One region of the Arthrobacter sp. UNCCL28 genome, then DNA from elsewhere that is predicted to be linked to it. Evidence: riboswitches for the same ligand, from Rfam matches in the RefSeq annotation. Region 1 holds a riboswitch; each other region holds the start of a gene.
What was found. A riboswitch is a leader RNA that binds a small molecule or an ion and turns the genes downstream of it on or off. The one in region 1 is predicted to bind thiamine pyrophosphate.

Region 1 (4,947 bases):
GTATCCGGAGTCAAGGACTGTAACTTTGACGTCGTTGCCCTTGGAGACGGTGATGTCAAAGGAATTTCCGGCAGTGGCAGCGCCCTGGGACGGGACCGGTGCCTCTTGGGAGGCCGATGCGACGGCGGGGAGGGGCGTGGACTGTCCTTGGACGGCGGCAGCCACCAAGGTCAGGGACAACACTGTGGACAGGATTCCAAGAATCAGGCCGGCGAACCAGACGACGAGCGTGATGATCCACGCCTTCTTCTTATTTTCCGGATAGCCCTGCAGCGGGCGGCCTTCCTTATCCCGTGCGTTGCCGGTCAGTGTGATGATGAGGTCCACGATGGACCAGATGCCGAGCCCACCCGCCGTGAGCAGCTTGGCAATGCCGGTGCCGATCTTGCCCAGGTAGAAACGGTCAACACCGAGGCCACCCAGAAGCAAGGACAGGATCCAGGTGACCATGAAGGACTTTGCCGGAGCACCCGTGCCGGGAACACCGTAAGGGCTGGAGGCCGGATCAGGCTGATAAGTGGATTGCGGCCCGCCCTGGTATTGGCCCTGGTATTGGTTGCCGTAAGCACCGGGTGCGGGCGGAACTGGCGGGGCAGCATTCCCGTTCCCGGGCGCGGGAGGGTAGCTCGGATTGCTCATGGATCATCCTTCGGGGGAGTGGGTGCGAGGGGAGGACACGTGGCCTGCGGGCAGGCCGGACAGTCAACTCACTTCGACTCAGCCTAGTAGGACCACCGCGGGCGGCAGCAAATCTTCGCCAAGGGGCTTGTGGACAGCCTTCCGGGACTACCCGCCGCGCAATGGCCGGCTCAGGCGGCGTCCAAGGCCTCCAGCAGCGACTTCGCGGCCGTCGTCGGATCCGCCGCTTCGGTGATGGCGCGGACCACAACAATCCTGGTGGCTCCGGCAGCCACTACCTGTTCGACGTTGCTGTGATCAATCCCTCCGATGGCAAACCAGGGCAGGTTCACGGCGCCGCCTGTGGTCTCCCCGGCCCGTTTGCCTGCTTCTGCGGCATATGTGACCAAGTCCAATCCCACAGCTGCGCGGCCCGGTTTGGTAGGTGTTGCCCAGAGGGGACCAACACAGAAATAGTCCAGGCCACCCTCGCCCGGCGAGGCTGCGATTGCCGCGTTCACTTGCTCGGGAGAGTGGGTGGACAGGCCGATCGTGACCGGCTGCGGCAGCAATGTCCTGGCCACTCCCAACGGCAGGTCCTTTTGCCCGATATGGAACACGGGAGCCCCGGAAACACTGGCAACATCGGCACGGTCGTTGACGGCCCAGAGCCGTCCGTGGCGTTCGGCAACTCCGCGCAGGACGGCAAGGAGCTCCAACTCTTCGGCAGCTTCCAGGGTTTTGTCGCGCAGCTGGATGATGTCCACCCCACCGGCAAAAGCGGCGTCCACAAAGTCTTCAAAATCGCCTTGCCGTCTCCGGGCATCAGTGCACAGGTACAGGCGGGCGGTGGCGAGGGCGTCAGTCGGGGTCATGGAAACCAGCGTAGTTCCTCTAAACTGGGCACGTACTGCGGGAGCCGCGACGTTCGTTATATGACCGTCCGGCTGAGAGGGCTTCAGCGCCGACCGCTTGACCTGATCCGGCTAGTACCGGCGTAGGGAAGGAAACGAATGGCAGATTCCGGCCATCCCCAACTCCAGGCAGACGTGGCCGTCATCGGCGCAGGCGTGATCGGACTCGGCATTGCCCACCAAGCACGCCGGCTGGGCCGCTCAGTGGTGGTCATCGATCCCGCGCCCGCTACGGGAGCCACGTATGCTGCCGCTGGAATGTTGGCACCGGTAAGCGAGTTGCACTACCAGGAGGAAGACCTTCTGGACCTGATGCTCGAATCGTCCCGCCTGTGGCCCTCCTTTGCCGCAAGCCTGGGTCACGGAGGACGGGACACCGGATACCGCACGACGCCGACGCTGGCCGTAGGTGCCGATGCCGCGGACCGGAAGGCGCTGGCAGATCTGCGTACGGTCCAGCTTGCTGCCGGTCTTGGGGTTGAGCCCCTGACCTTGCGCGAGGCCCGCGAACGCGAGCCACTCCTGAGCCCGCAAATTTCCTGTGCCTTCGACATTCCCGCAGATCACCAGGTGGATCCCCGAAAGCTGGCCTCATGCCTCATCGCAGGGTTGGCAGACCACGCAGCCGGCGACTCCACCTGGGTCCAGGGCGCCGGGAACGGGTTTGCCGTTGCGGCCAAGGCGACACGATTGCTCTGGCAATCCGGTCGTGTCACGGGAGCCGAACTTGAGTCCGGGGCCACAGTCCTGGCCAAAGAAACCGTAGTGGCCAACGGACTGGGGTCATCTGAGCTTGAGGGCCTTCCGGACGGGCTGACCCTCCCTGTGCGGCCGGTATACGGCGACATCCTCAGGCTCCGGGTGCCCGGACACCTGCGCCCCCTGCTCAGTTCCACTGTCCGGGGGATGGTCCGCGGAGTACCCGTTTACATCGTGCCCCGCGACGACGGCACCGTGGTCATCGGTGCTACCCAGCGGGAGGACGGGCTCTCAGCATCCTCCAATGCCGTCTCCGCAGGTGGCGTCTACCAGTTGCTGCGGGACGCCCAGGTGCTGGTTCCCGCAGTGGCCGAACTCGAACTGCTCGAAGCAACAGCCCGGGCCCGCCCCGGAACGCCGGACAACGCCCCGTTGCTGGGACGCGCGGCCGGCCCCACCGGGGACGTTGAAGGTCTGGTGGTCGCTACGGGCTTCTTCCGGCACGGTGTCCTCCTGACACCGGTAGCCGCAAAAATCGTGGGCGGGTTGTTCAACGGTTCATCAGACCCCAGGTGGGACCCCTTCCGCCCCGCCCGTTTCAGTGCAACCCGGGGTCACTTGTGGCCCTTTGAAGCCTCCGCAGTGGGCCATAAGTGACACTGCGTTGCCTTAATCCCGAGAACAAGGAAGCAGCATGAACATCAAACTCAACGGTTCCGATCACGCCGTGCCGGAGGACGCGTCCGTCAGCACCTTGGTCACCGCTGTCACCGGCCGCGCCCTGGACCACAGCGGACAGGCGGCCGACGGCGGCAAGCTGGGTATCGCCGTCGCCCGCAATTCCGAGGTGGTACCGCGCAGTCAATGGGCCGCGACGGCGCTCGCCGACGGAGACGAACTCGAACTTCTAACAGCAGTCCAAGGAGGCTGAACCATGACTACGACAAATACTGAGGTCCGTACCGACGCCCTGGTGATCGACGGCGTCGGGTTCGGCTCCCGCCTGATCATGGGCACAGGGGGTGCCCCCAGCCTGGACGGCCTTGGTGCCGCGCTGCTCGCATCCGGAACCGAGCTCACCACCGTGGCCATGCGCCGCTACTCCCCGGCGGAAACGGGATCGCTCTTCCAGCTCCTGGTGGACCACGGGATCCGTGTCCTGCCCAACACCGCCGGCTGCTTCACGGCCAAAGACGCGGTGATGACTGCTGAATTGGCGCGTGAGGCGCTGGAGACTGACTGGGTGAAGCTGGAGGTCATCGCTGACGAACACACGCTTCTCCCCGATGCCGTGGAACTGGTCGAGGCAACGGAACAACTGGTCAACCGGGGATTCAAAGTCTTCGCCTACACCAACGACGACCCCGTCCTGGCCCTGCGCCTCGAAAATCTGGGAGCTGCCGCTGTGATGCCCCTGGGCTCGCCCATCGGAACCGGACTGGGCATCCTGAACCCGCACAACATTGAACTCATCGTCTCCCGGGCCACGGTCCCAGTGGTGCTCGACGCAGGAATTGGGACTGCCTCCGATGCTGCCCTTGCCATGGAACTGGGGTGCGACGCCGTGCTGCTGGCCACCGCGGTCACCCGGGCGCAGAACCCGGTGCAGATGGGCGAGGCCTTCAAACATGCTGTGATCGCGGGCCGGCTGGCCAGGCTGGCGGGCAGGATTCCCCGGCGTGAGCACGCTTTGGCGTCCTCGGCCATGGAGGGCCGGGCGGAGTTCCTCTAACGGTGACTGCTTAAACAACAGTGAAGGATTAAACAACAGTGACCGGCGCCCCAGGGCGTCGGTCACTGTTGTTTGTTCTTGCGGCTGCTAGAGCCTGAGCGCCTTGGTCAGGGCAGCGGTATCGTGCTGCGTGCGGACCCGGCCCAGGTAGACCACAACGCCTGCAGCTGCGGCTGTTCCCAGAACGATGGGCAGCACCCACGGAATCCAGGTGGCCCCGGGCTGATAGCCCAGTCCGGCGCTGATGAACGCAATCCAGCTCAAGGTGCCCACAGTCGCCGAAACTCCGGCAGGCAAAGCGACACCGTATTTGCCGTGCCTTTTGTCGTTGGCCCACACGATGAATCCGGTGGCAACGGTGGCCAGGACCACAACGACGAGTGAAAGCATGAAGACTCCTTAGCGGACTGCGTTGGTTTGGGCCGGTGCCCTAGAGGGCGCCGAAACCGACGCGGCGGACTTCCTCGGCGCCGATCTCCACATAGCCAAGGACGCTGCCGGGAACAATGATCTGGCGGCCCTTTTCGTCGGTCAGGCGCAGTTCCGAGCCCTTGGACACGGCCTCTGCCACGATCTTGGCCACGGCGTCTGCATCCAAAGCGGATTCGAGCACGATTTCACGGCCAACGTTCTGAATGCCGATCTTTACTTCCACAGCAAGGCCTCCAAGCCAATCAAGTTGTAAGTCTGTCCTCTATTTGTAGCCTAGGACTCTTTGGGGAATCGACTGATTCCGCGCCAAGCTAAACGATAGATCAGATCACTGGCCACATCGAGGTCAAGGTTTCCGTCTGTTTCAAGCCAGTAGCGGGCGCTGACCTGCGCCATTCCGGCCAGGCCGCGGCCCAGGAGCTGGGCCTCCAAAGGAGGCAGCTTGGTGTCCTCGGCAATGACGTGGGCCACTGCATCAGCGAACGTCTTGTTGAAAGTCTCCAAGCGGGAACTGACGTCGGGATCGTTGATGAGGTCCGACTCGAAGACCAG
Region 2 (4,947 bases), 350 kb from region 1:
CGAAGCCAAGCGCGCCAACGCAGCCTCGGCGGCACCCTCCGGTGCAGCTTTTGGCCAGGGTGCGGCCGACTTCGACCCCTCATCGCTCAACCTTCCCAAGGGCTTCGAGAAGTTCCTCGGCAAATAGGCCGTGGCCGGCATCCCAACCGCGTCCGCAGTTGGGATGTCAGGGCCGTGGAATAGGCTGAACCAATGCATAAGCAGCGCGTAGTCTTCGTTCACGGCCTGGGCAGCTTCGGTGCTGCTGCATGGCCGAAACAGCACGGCATGGCCCTGGCTTATGACGCGCTTTTCCTGCGCCGGCACGGCTTTGACGCCGTAGCCGAGCCCGTGGAATCGAGCGTTGCCGCGGACGTGGCCATTGTCATCAACGCCCTTGCGGATTCGAGGGGCGGCCATGTGGTGGCGCACGAGCAAGGTGCCATCTCTGCCATGTTGGCAGCGATCGAACGTCCGGACCTGGTGCATTCGCTGGCCTTGGTGGAGCCTGCTTGCCTTTCCCTGACGGCCGAGCTCCCAGCCACAGCTTCCCACCGTGCCCTCATGGAACCGCTGTTCGATGTGCGGGACCAGCTCAACGACGCCGATTATCAGCGTGAGTATTACCGCCGGGCGTTCTCTGCCGAAACCGGGGGATTGGATTCTCCCGAAGCACGGCGTTCGGCCCGCAGGCTCAGGCTCCAGGCTCCGCCGTGGGATGCGCCGCTGCACATTGTGCCCGGTGTTCCCACCCTGGTCCTCACGGGTGGATGGGAGCCTCTTTATGAGGAAATTGCCGGTTATCTCCAGGAAACCGGCGCCCTCCGCCGAGTCGCAGCGGGAGGACACCGGCCCCAGGACTCTGTGGACGGAGATCACATCATCCGATCCTTTGTTGCAGACGTCGGACGGGCCCTTTCAATCCAGGCTTCCTGAGCCGGCTTTGACGGTGGCCTTGCTTCCCGGCACCTGAGGTTCCGGCAAATAGACCTTTCCGCCCGAGGCCAGGAATTCCTCGCTCTTGCCGCGCATCCCGCTGTACATTTCGGCGATCGCTTCCTGGGCCTTGGCCGACCCGTATTCGTCGCGAATGTCCTGGCTGATGCGCATGGAGCAGAACTTGGGGCCGCACATGGAGCAGAAATGGGCTGTCTTGGCCGGTTCTGCCGGCAGCGTTTCGTCGTGGAAGGCTTCAGCCGTTACGGGGTCCAGCGAAAGGGCGAACTGGTCGCGCCAACGGAACTCGAACCGTGCCTTGGACAGGGCATCGTCGCGCTCATGGGCGCCGGGGTGTCCCTTCGCGAGGTCCGCGGCATGGGCTGCGATCTTATACGTAATGACGCCGGTCTTGACGTCGTCTTTGTTCGGGAGGCCCAGATGCTCCTTGGGAGTGACGTAGCAGAGCATGGCGGTGCCGTACCGGGCGATCTCGGTAGCTCCGATGGCCGAGGTGATGTGGTCATAGCCAGGAGCGACATCGGTGACCAGCGGCCCCAGCGTGTAGAACGGGGCACCTTTGCACAGTTCCTGCTGCCGTTCCACGTTCTCCCTGACCAAGTGGAACGGCACGTGTCCCGGTCCTTCCACCATGACCTGGACATCGAACGCCCATGCGCGCTGCGTGAGTTCGGCCAGGGTGTCCAGCTCGGCAAACTGGGCGGCGTCGTTGGCGTCGGCGGTTGCGCCCGGGCGCAGGCCGTCGCCCAGGGAGAAGGCGACGTCGTATCGGGCGAAGATTTCGCAGAGCTCGTCAAAATGCGTGTAGAGGAAGTTTTCCTGATGGTGCGCCAGGCACCAGCCGGCCATGATGGAGCCGCCGCGTGAGACAATCCCCGTAACCCGGTTGGCCGTCAGCGGGACGTAGCGCAACAGCACCCCGGCGTGGATGGTCATGTAGTCCACGCCCTGCTCGCATTGTTCTATGACCGTGTCACGGAAAATCTCCCACGTCAGCTTGTTGGCTTCGCCATTGACCTTCTCCAGCGCCTGGTAAATAGGGACGGTTCCGATCGGAACAGGGGAGTTGCGGATGATCCATTCACGGGTGGTGTGGATGTCATCGCCGGTGGAGAGATCCATGACGGTATCGGCGCCCCATTGAGTGGCCCACTGCAGCTTGTCCACTTCCTCGGCAATGGAGCTTGTCACGGCAGAGTTGCCGATGTTGGCGTTGATCTTCACAAGGAAGGCTTTGCCGATGATCATCGGCTCGGACTCGGGATGGTTGATGTTGCTGGGAATGATTGCCCGGCCCGCTGCGACCTCGCTGCGGACCAGCTCAACGTCACAGTTCTCCCGCAACGCGACGAACTGCATCTCCGGGGTCACCATTCCCTGCCTGGCATAGTGCATCTGTGTCACGGTTTTACCCTCGACGGCGCGTCGCGGCTCGGGCTTGGCACCCTTCCATTCCGCTGTTGCTTCCCCGCGACGAACCGCCGACCTGCCGTCGTCGAGCAGGTTGCGTTGCCGTCCGCGATAGGCCTCGGTGTCGCCTCGGCGTTCGATCCAGGCTGCCCGGAATGGTTCCAGCCCCATCACCGGATCGCTGCCCGGTCCCGCCGTGCGGTACACCTGGAACGGCTCGTTGGCATCGCCGTTGGGAGAGGGTTCCAGGGCGATTTCCGTCACGGGAACCCGGATTCCATTCTCCGGGTCCTCACGGTAGGCAAGGGAGTGGGATTTCAATGATTGGGTCACGGATTCCGGCGTGATTGCTCCGGTGCTGGATGGAATATCGTCCGTGCTGGACGGGTTTTGGGCAGGGCTGTGCTGTGTACTGGTGGTGTTCAATGGACTGCTCACTTCCTTCGCCGGCATTACCCGGACAGGTTCAACGGTCGCAGACTGCCTCAGTCCGATCTCAGCCCCTGCAAGGGCTCCCGTGTGGTCGTAGACGAAGCTACCACAGCTCCCAACGGGCCCGCAGTCACATGAGCATCCAGCTCCGAAGGCGCCGCTGCGGACTAGGCTTTTCCCATGGCCACCATCGAATTTTCCGGACCCGTGCTCGTCTCAATCAGCGAGGAACGCCACGGAATGTGGTCCGTGGACGGCACTTTGACCTTCGTGCGCCCTGCGAAGGCGCCGGACCGCGTCCTGGATGGCTGGGTCCTGCCCGGCTTTGTTGACGCCCACTGCCATATCGGTTTGGGCGCGGGCGGCGCCGTTGACGAGCAGGCCACTCTTGCCCAGGCCCAAGCTGACCTCGACGCCGGGACGCTGCTGATCAGGGACGCCGGATCACCCAGTGACACCCGGTGGGTCCAGCAGCGTGCGGACTTGCCCCGCCTTATCCGGGCCGGCCGCCACATTGCCCGTAGCCGGCGTTATCTCCGGGGCCTGGGTCATGAAATTGATCCCGGTGACCTCGTGGAGACTGTTCGGAAGGAAGCCCGCGACGGCGATGGCTGGGTGAAACTGGTAGGGGACTGGATCGATCGCGGCGTGGGAGATCTTGCTGCTTCATTCCCTGCCGCAGTAGTCAGGGATGCGATCTCCGCCGCCCACGATGAGGGTGCCAGGGTGACGGCCCATTGCTTTGCCGAGGACACGATCGATGACATGTTGGACGCCAACATCGATTGCATCGAGCACGCCACGGGCCTGCTTCCGCGGCACCTTCCCCGTTTGGTGGAGCAGTCGGTGCCGATCGTTCCCACCTTGGTCAACATCGCCACGTTTCCGGACATCGCCGCACAGGCTGCGCCGAAGTTTCCGCACTATGCAGACCACATGGTCCGTCTGTGGGAGCGGCGGCGCGAGCGGGTGCTTGAAGCCTTCGAGGCCGGAGTGGAAATTTACGCGGGCACAGACGCCGGCAGCGTGATTAAGCACGGCAGGATCGCCGATGAGATGAAAGAGCTGCACGACGCCGGCCTGCCGCCGGAGGCGGTGCTGGACGCTGCAGCGTGGCGTGCCCGGGCGTGGCTGGGAGAGGACGGTATCAGCGAAGGGGCCAGTGCCGACGTCGTGCTGTGTTCGGAGGATCCGAGGCAGGACCTGCAGACCGTAGCCAACCTCTCGCACATCGTCCTTCGCGGTTCTGTAGTCCGTTAGGAATAAATTGAAGCTTCAAGTAATTTAGTTTATGTAAGGTGTCGACGAGCGGCGCCGCGGACCAGGGAGCTTTACATTGACCACACCACTGAGCCAGGATCTTCTGCCGGCCGAACTCACCATGGGCACCGTGATGCTCAAGGTAGGTGACATGAAGGTCATGAGTGACTACTACCAGCGGGCCCTCGGCCTGGAAATCGTGGCCGAGCAGGACGGCGGGCTCTACCTCGGGCGCGTCGGAAAGCCTGTGGTGCACCTTGCGCCGGCGTCGGGCCTCCGGATTCCAGGCCGCGGGGAAGCCGGTCTTTTCCACACGGCCATTCTGTTCCAGGACCAGCCGTCCCTGGCGGCAACGATTGCAACCGCCGCCGAATATGAGCCCCGCGCCTTTGCCGGCAGCGCCGACCACTTGGTCAGCGAAGCGTTCTACTTCACCGATCCCGAGGGCAACGGCATTGAGCTGTACTACGACAAGCCCCGCGAATCCTGGCAGTGGGATGGCAAGAACGTGGTGATGGACAACGTGGCCCTGCCGCCGCAGAGGTTCCTGCAACAGCACCTCAACGAAGCTGCAGTCACCGGCCAACACCAGGCGGCGGCGGGAATCGGACACGTCCACTTGCAGGTGGGCGACGTCGACACTGCACGGAAGTTCTACGTGGAGACCCTCGGCTTTGAGCAGACCGCAGGCTGGCATGGGCAGGCGCTGTTCGTCTCCGCCGGTGGCTACCACCACCACATGGCGATGAATGTCTGGAACAGCCGTGGCGCCGGACCCCGGAAGGACACGCTCGGCCTCGGTGAAGTACTCATAGAGGTTCCTGGCGCAGACGACATCGCTTCCCTTGCAGATCGACTCAAAACCGCCGGGGTACAGAACCATCACACCGGTGCCGAGCTTCGCTTCGA
Region 3 (4,947 bases), on a different contig from region 1:
AGGAAGTTGTGGCCAAGGCCCTTGCCTTCGCTGGCGCCCTCAATCAACCCGGGAACATCGGCGATAGTGAAGCGGATATCTCCGGCCTGGACCACACCAAGGTTGGGAATGAGGGTGGTGAAGGGGTAATCGGCGATCTTCGGCCGGGCAGCAGACATCGCAGCGATGAGGCTGGACTTGCCGGCGGAGGGGAAGCCGACCAGCGCGATATCGGCGATGGACTTCAGTTCCAGGACGATATCGCTGGATTCGCCTTCGATACCGAGCAGCGCAAATCCGGGAGCCCTGCGCTTCTGGGACGAAAGGGAGGCATTGCCAAGGCCGCCTTGGCCGCCTGCAGCAGCAATGAATTCAGTACCCTCGCCCACGAGGTCAGCCAGGACTTCGCCGTCCTTGGTCTTGACCACGGTGCCATCAGGAACCGGAAGGATCAGGGTCTCGCCGTTCTTGCCGCCGCGCCAGTCACCCATGCCCGGGCCACCATTGGTGGCGTGGCGGTGGGGTGCGTGGTGGTAGTCAAGCAGGGTGGTGGTCTGGGCGGATACCCGGAGGATGACATCGCCGCCGTTGCCGCCGTTGCCGCCATCAGGGCCACCGAGGGGCTTGAACTTCTCCCGCTTGACAGAGACACAGCCGTGGCCGCCGGTTCCGCCGGATACGTGCAGTACTACCCGGTCTACAAAGCTAGCCACGTGGATCTCCTCATTTGCTGTCCTACAGCGTTTGTTGCTGTTGCCAGCGTTGTTGCAAAAACCAGCGCGCCCAAAGCGCCCTAGTCGATTGTAATGCGGTTAAAAGAACGGTGGAGCGGGCCGTTTGGCCCGCTCCACCGGTTCAGAACTTGTTGTTACTCTGCAGCTGCAGCAGCAACGATGTTCACTACGCGACGGCCGCGGCGAGTACCAAACTCAACCGCACCGGCCTGCAGGGCGAACAGGGTGTCGTCGCCACCGCGGCCAACGCCTGCACCGGGGTGGAAGTGGGTGCCACGCTGGCGAACGATGATTTCGCCTGCGGAAACTACCTGACCACCGAAGCGCTTGACGCCCAGGTACTGTGCGTTGGAGTCACGACCGTTGCGAGTGGAACTCGCGCCTTTTTTGTGTGCCATGTGAAATGCCTGCCTCTAAATTTCTGGGGAAACTGAAAAACCTGAACAGCGGGTAACGAAAGTTACGCGATGCTGGTGATCTTGATCTTGGTCAGTTCCTGACGGTGACCCTGACGCTTCCGGTAGCCGGTCTTGTTCTTGAACTTCTGGATGACGATCTTCGGACCACGAAGGTCTTCGAGGATCTCAGCCGTAACCTTGACGTTGGCCAGTTCCGCAGCTGCGGAGGTGACCTTGTCGCCGTCAACCAGGAGCAAGGCGGGCAGCTCAAGCGTGCTGCCGGCTCCACCGGGGACGCGGTTAAGCGTTACGTAGTCTCCAACGGAAACTTTTTCTTGGCGGCCGCCTGCGCGGACAATCGCGTACACCACTTGGGTACTCACTTCTCTCGACGTTTATAACTAAATTTGCGTGCGGAACCTTGAACCGGAATCAGGCTTGGTTCGCGCTGTGCCTCAACGCCGTGGACTTCTGATCGAAGTCCGCGAGTCATCCCATGAACAATTCCAAGGGGCATAACCCAAGTGTTGGCGTAAGCACCGAAGATCAAGATTACGCTAGTTTGACCTTCAGCTGCAAATGAGGCCGGGTCCGGAGGCTACCACGTGACTTGCGTCACCAGATGAAACGGACTCTCCCGGCACCGTGCCCATACAGCCTACAGGGTTTGAGGCCGATTAGCGTGATTGGGTCCGCGACGCGCTGTGGGCGAGTTGCGGATCCAGTCCAAAAGCCCTCTCCCACAGCCCTCAGGCAAAAGCTCCCGGGGCATCGAAGAACGCCGTCTCGTAGCGGCAGGACAAGGCAAAAGCCTCCACCATGGCCGCCCGCTCCCCCTCCGACGCTGCAGCTGCAGCCGCGTCAGTGAAGTTGATCGCATTCCTGGTGGCTGCGGCAAAGTCCTCGTCGGCATAGGTCCGGAGCCAGTCCGCATAGGGATGCCCTGCCGGGGACCCTGCCTCTACAAAAGCCGCATTGAGCTGCTGGCCAACCTCCGCGTACAGCCAATAGCAGGGCAGGATGGCTGCGAGAACCAAGGAGTAGCTGCCGCTGGCCGAGGCCGCCAGCAGATGATCCACGTAGGACTTGGTGACCGGCCCGGTCCCCGAGGATGCCTCGCGGGTGCTGAGCCAGTTCCTGTGCAGTTCCGATTCCACCTCAAGGCATTGCTGCGAGGCTTTCGCCCAGAACAGTTGCTCTTCTTCCGTGGGGGCCAGAGCGCCCGCACGCGCCAGCACCCTGGAGTACCCGTTGAGGTAGATGGCGTCCTGGGCGAGGTAGTAGTTGAACGCAGCTTCCGGGAGTTTGCCCGATTTCAGGCCCTCAATGAACCCGAGCTTGTAGATTGCCTCCAGCTCCACAGTGGCTTCCTTCCATAGCGTCGCGGCAAAATCCCCTCGCCTCAGGACCCTCTGGTGATGAAAATGGTGGACCGGACCGTTTCCGAGCCCCACCTCGAGGCTGTCAGCCTTGAGCAAGGCCCCAAGCAACCACGGCTTGACCTCGCGCAAGGACACTTCCCAGTCGCCGGTACGGGCCTGGACAGTGGCCAGCGCCGAGGACAACGAGCATCCTGTGCCATGGCTGTTCTGTGTATCCACCCGGGGGCCGGCTACCTCAATGACGTCCTGGCTCAGGAGTCCGCTGGTGTTCACCAGCGCGTCCGGGCATTCGGACCCCGCCAAATGGCCGCCCTTCACCAGGACTGTATTGCCGCACTCAGCGGCGAGTCGTTTTCCCTGATCCAATGCCGAAGCCCAGTCGGCCGCCTCAGCCTCCCCCAACAGCATGGCAAGTTCGGGCAGGTTGGGCGTGATGAGGTCAGCCAAGGGAAGCAGGGCACGCAAAGCCGACTCGGCCGATCCCTGCAGGAGCCTGTCACCACTGGTAGCCACCATCACCGGGTCAAGGACCACGACGGCGGGACGCACCTGCTCGAGCCAGCGGCGGACCTCATCGATGACCGCTGCGTCACCGAGCATCCCGATTTTGACGGCATCGATGGCGATGTCCGTGCTGATGGCCTCCAACTGCAGCCGCAGGAATTCCACCGGGGGTACATGGACCGCGCTGACTCCTTTGGTGTTCTGCGCCGTCAACGCGGTCAATGCCGCCATGCCATAGCCGCCGTGGGCTGCAATGCTCTTCAGATCAGCCTGGATACCCGCACCACCGGAGGGGTCCGAGCCCGCGATGCTCAGCACCCGGGGGGTTTCCCGTCCGGAAACGGCCAGAGGGTACACAGGAGAGTACGACGATAACGTCATGGGGACATCCCTTCGCCGGTGCTAACCGGACAGGTTCAACGGGTCTGGATCTCAGCCTGGCCCAATGCCCGGCACCCCGTGTCAGTCCACCAGCGTAGCCGGGATGCACAGCGGCCGGGGAACTTCGCCACGCTGAAGACCGGATATGACCGCTGGGGCGGACGGCAAAGGGCCCCGCAGTACCCGTCGGCGACGGTCTACTGCAGGGCCCTTTGTTGTCGAAATACTAGAGCTCGGAGGCCGGTACGCCCACCCCGAGGATGATGGGCTCCGCGGACGCGGCCTTCGTGGCTGGCTCTGAAGGTGCTTTGGCCTCGTGCGATGTTCCGCCGGCAGCTGAAGCAGTAGCCTCGTGGTGCTCGACGCTGGTTTCGTTGGCCGCGCCCTGCGCCCGGCTGGCACTGCGGTTACGACGCCCACGGCGGGAGCCCGACGTCGGCGCAGCATCATGGCCTGCATCCGCAGGCCTGGCTACGGCGACCGCGGGTGCGGCAGCCGCCTTGGGAGGGACTACTTCTTCCGGCTTTTCGGCAGGAGCCGCACCAAGGTGTGAGAAGGCCTCTGCCAGGAGGTCCAGGCTCATGGCCGGCTTGGCTGCCGGCGGTTCCTCGTGGTGTTCCCCGATCGGCAGCGCTACTTCTTCGCCGCCGAAACGCAGGACCGGAGTGGACCGTGCTTCACGGACAGCTGCTTCCCGCTCTGATTCACGAGCGGCCGGCTCTCCAGCCTCGCTCCGGGCTGCCTGCCCGGCGCTTGCCTGCTGCTGACCGGTTGCCCGTGCCTGCTCCTCCGCGCGGTGAACTTCGTCGTCGTGCAGGTGGGCTGCGTGCGCGGCGGCAGCGATGGTGGCCAGTGCCGCCCGGGTGGCCTCGGCTTTGGCCTGCTTGGCCGGGTCCTGCGGCTCAGTCGAAACAGGAGCTGCAGCCGGAGCGGGTGGTGCGGTGTGGACCTGCGCGGGGACCTCGGCGACGGGTTGTCCGCCGCCCTTGCCGCGGCGACGCTTGCGCTCCGTGCGGGCTGCGGGTTGCTGGGCCTCAGTGTGGGGACGGTGCTGCTCAGCTGCCACAACGTTGGCGCGGCGGTGCTCCACGGGTTCGTCGTGGGTGACGACGCCGCGGCCTGCGCAATGCTCGCACTGCTCACCAAAGACCTCCAGGAGGCCTGTGCCCATGCGCTTGCGGGTCATCTGGACCAAGCCCAAGGACGTCACTTCGGCTACTTGGTGCTTGGTGCGGTCGCGGCCAAGGCACTCAACCATGCGGCGGAGGACGAGGTCGCGGTTGGACTCAAGGACCATGTCGATGAAGTCGATGACGATGATGCCGCCAATGTCACGGAGGCGAAGCTGGCGGACAACTTCCTCAGCGGCTTCGAGGTTGTTCTTGGTGACCGTTTCCTCAAGGTTGCCGCCACTGCCGGTGAATTTACCGGTGTTGACGTCTACCACTGTCATGGCTTCGGTGCGGTCGATGACCAGCGAACCGCCCGAGGGGAGGAACACCTTGCGTTCCAGTGCCTTGTGGATCTGCTCGTCGATACGCCAGGCAGCAAAGATGTCCTGGTCCTTGG

Region 2: it holds a riboswitch for thiamine pyrophosphate, as region 1 does, so the genes downstream of both, thiC (phosphomethylpyrimidine synthase ThiC) here and thiO (glycine oxidase ThiO) in region 1, are expected to answer to the same signal.
Region 3: it holds a riboswitch for thiamine pyrophosphate, as region 1 does, so the genes downstream of both, thiD (bifunctional hydroxymethylpyrimidine kinase/phosphomethylpyrimidine kinase) here and thiO (glycine oxidase ThiO) in region 1, are expected to answer to the same signal.

Annotation. Positions count from the first base shown of each region.
Region 1 is NZ_FMWE01000001.1:644,766-649,712, forward strand. It holds gene BLQ01_RS02940 (TM2 domain-containing protein) at 1-639, opposite strand, end outside; gene thiE (thiamine phosphate synthase) at 810-1,493, opposite strand; TPP riboswitch at 1,521-1,639, shown strand; gene thiO (glycine oxidase ThiO) at 1,632-2,888, shown strand; gene thiS (sulfur carrier protein ThiS) at 2,926-3,162, shown strand; gene BLQ01_RS02960 (thiazole synthase) at 3,166-3,963, shown strand; gene BLQ01_RS02965 (hypothetical protein) at 4,051-4,353, opposite strand; gene BLQ01_RS02970 (DUF3107 domain-containing protein) at 4,394-4,618, opposite strand; gene BLQ01_RS02975 (TetR/AcrR family transcriptional regulator) at 4,669-4,947, opposite strand, start outside.
Region 2 is NZ_FMWE01000001.1:994,735-999,681, forward strand. It holds gene ffh (signal recognition particle protein) at 1-127, shown strand, start outside; gene BLQ01_RS04460 (alpha/beta fold hydrolase) at 193-915, shown strand; gene thiC (phosphomethylpyrimidine synthase ThiC) at 898-2,772, opposite strand; TPP riboswitch at 2,768-2,875, opposite strand; gene BLQ01_RS04470 (amidohydrolase family protein) at 2,959-4,038, shown strand; gene BLQ01_RS04475 (VOC family protein) at 4,160-4,947, shown strand, end outside.
Region 3 is NZ_FMWE01000010.1:47,888-52,834, forward strand. It holds gene obgE (GTPase ObgE) at 1-692, opposite strand, end outside; gene rpmA (50S ribosomal protein L27) at 848-1,111, opposite strand; gene rplU (50S ribosomal protein L21) at 1,174-1,482, opposite strand; gene thiD (bifunctional hydroxymethylpyrimidine kinase/phosphomethylpyrimidine kinase) at 1,861-3,378, opposite strand; TPP riboswitch at 3,369-3,467, opposite strand; gene BLQ01_RS19985 (Rne/Rng family ribonuclease) at 3,605-4,947, opposite strand, start outside.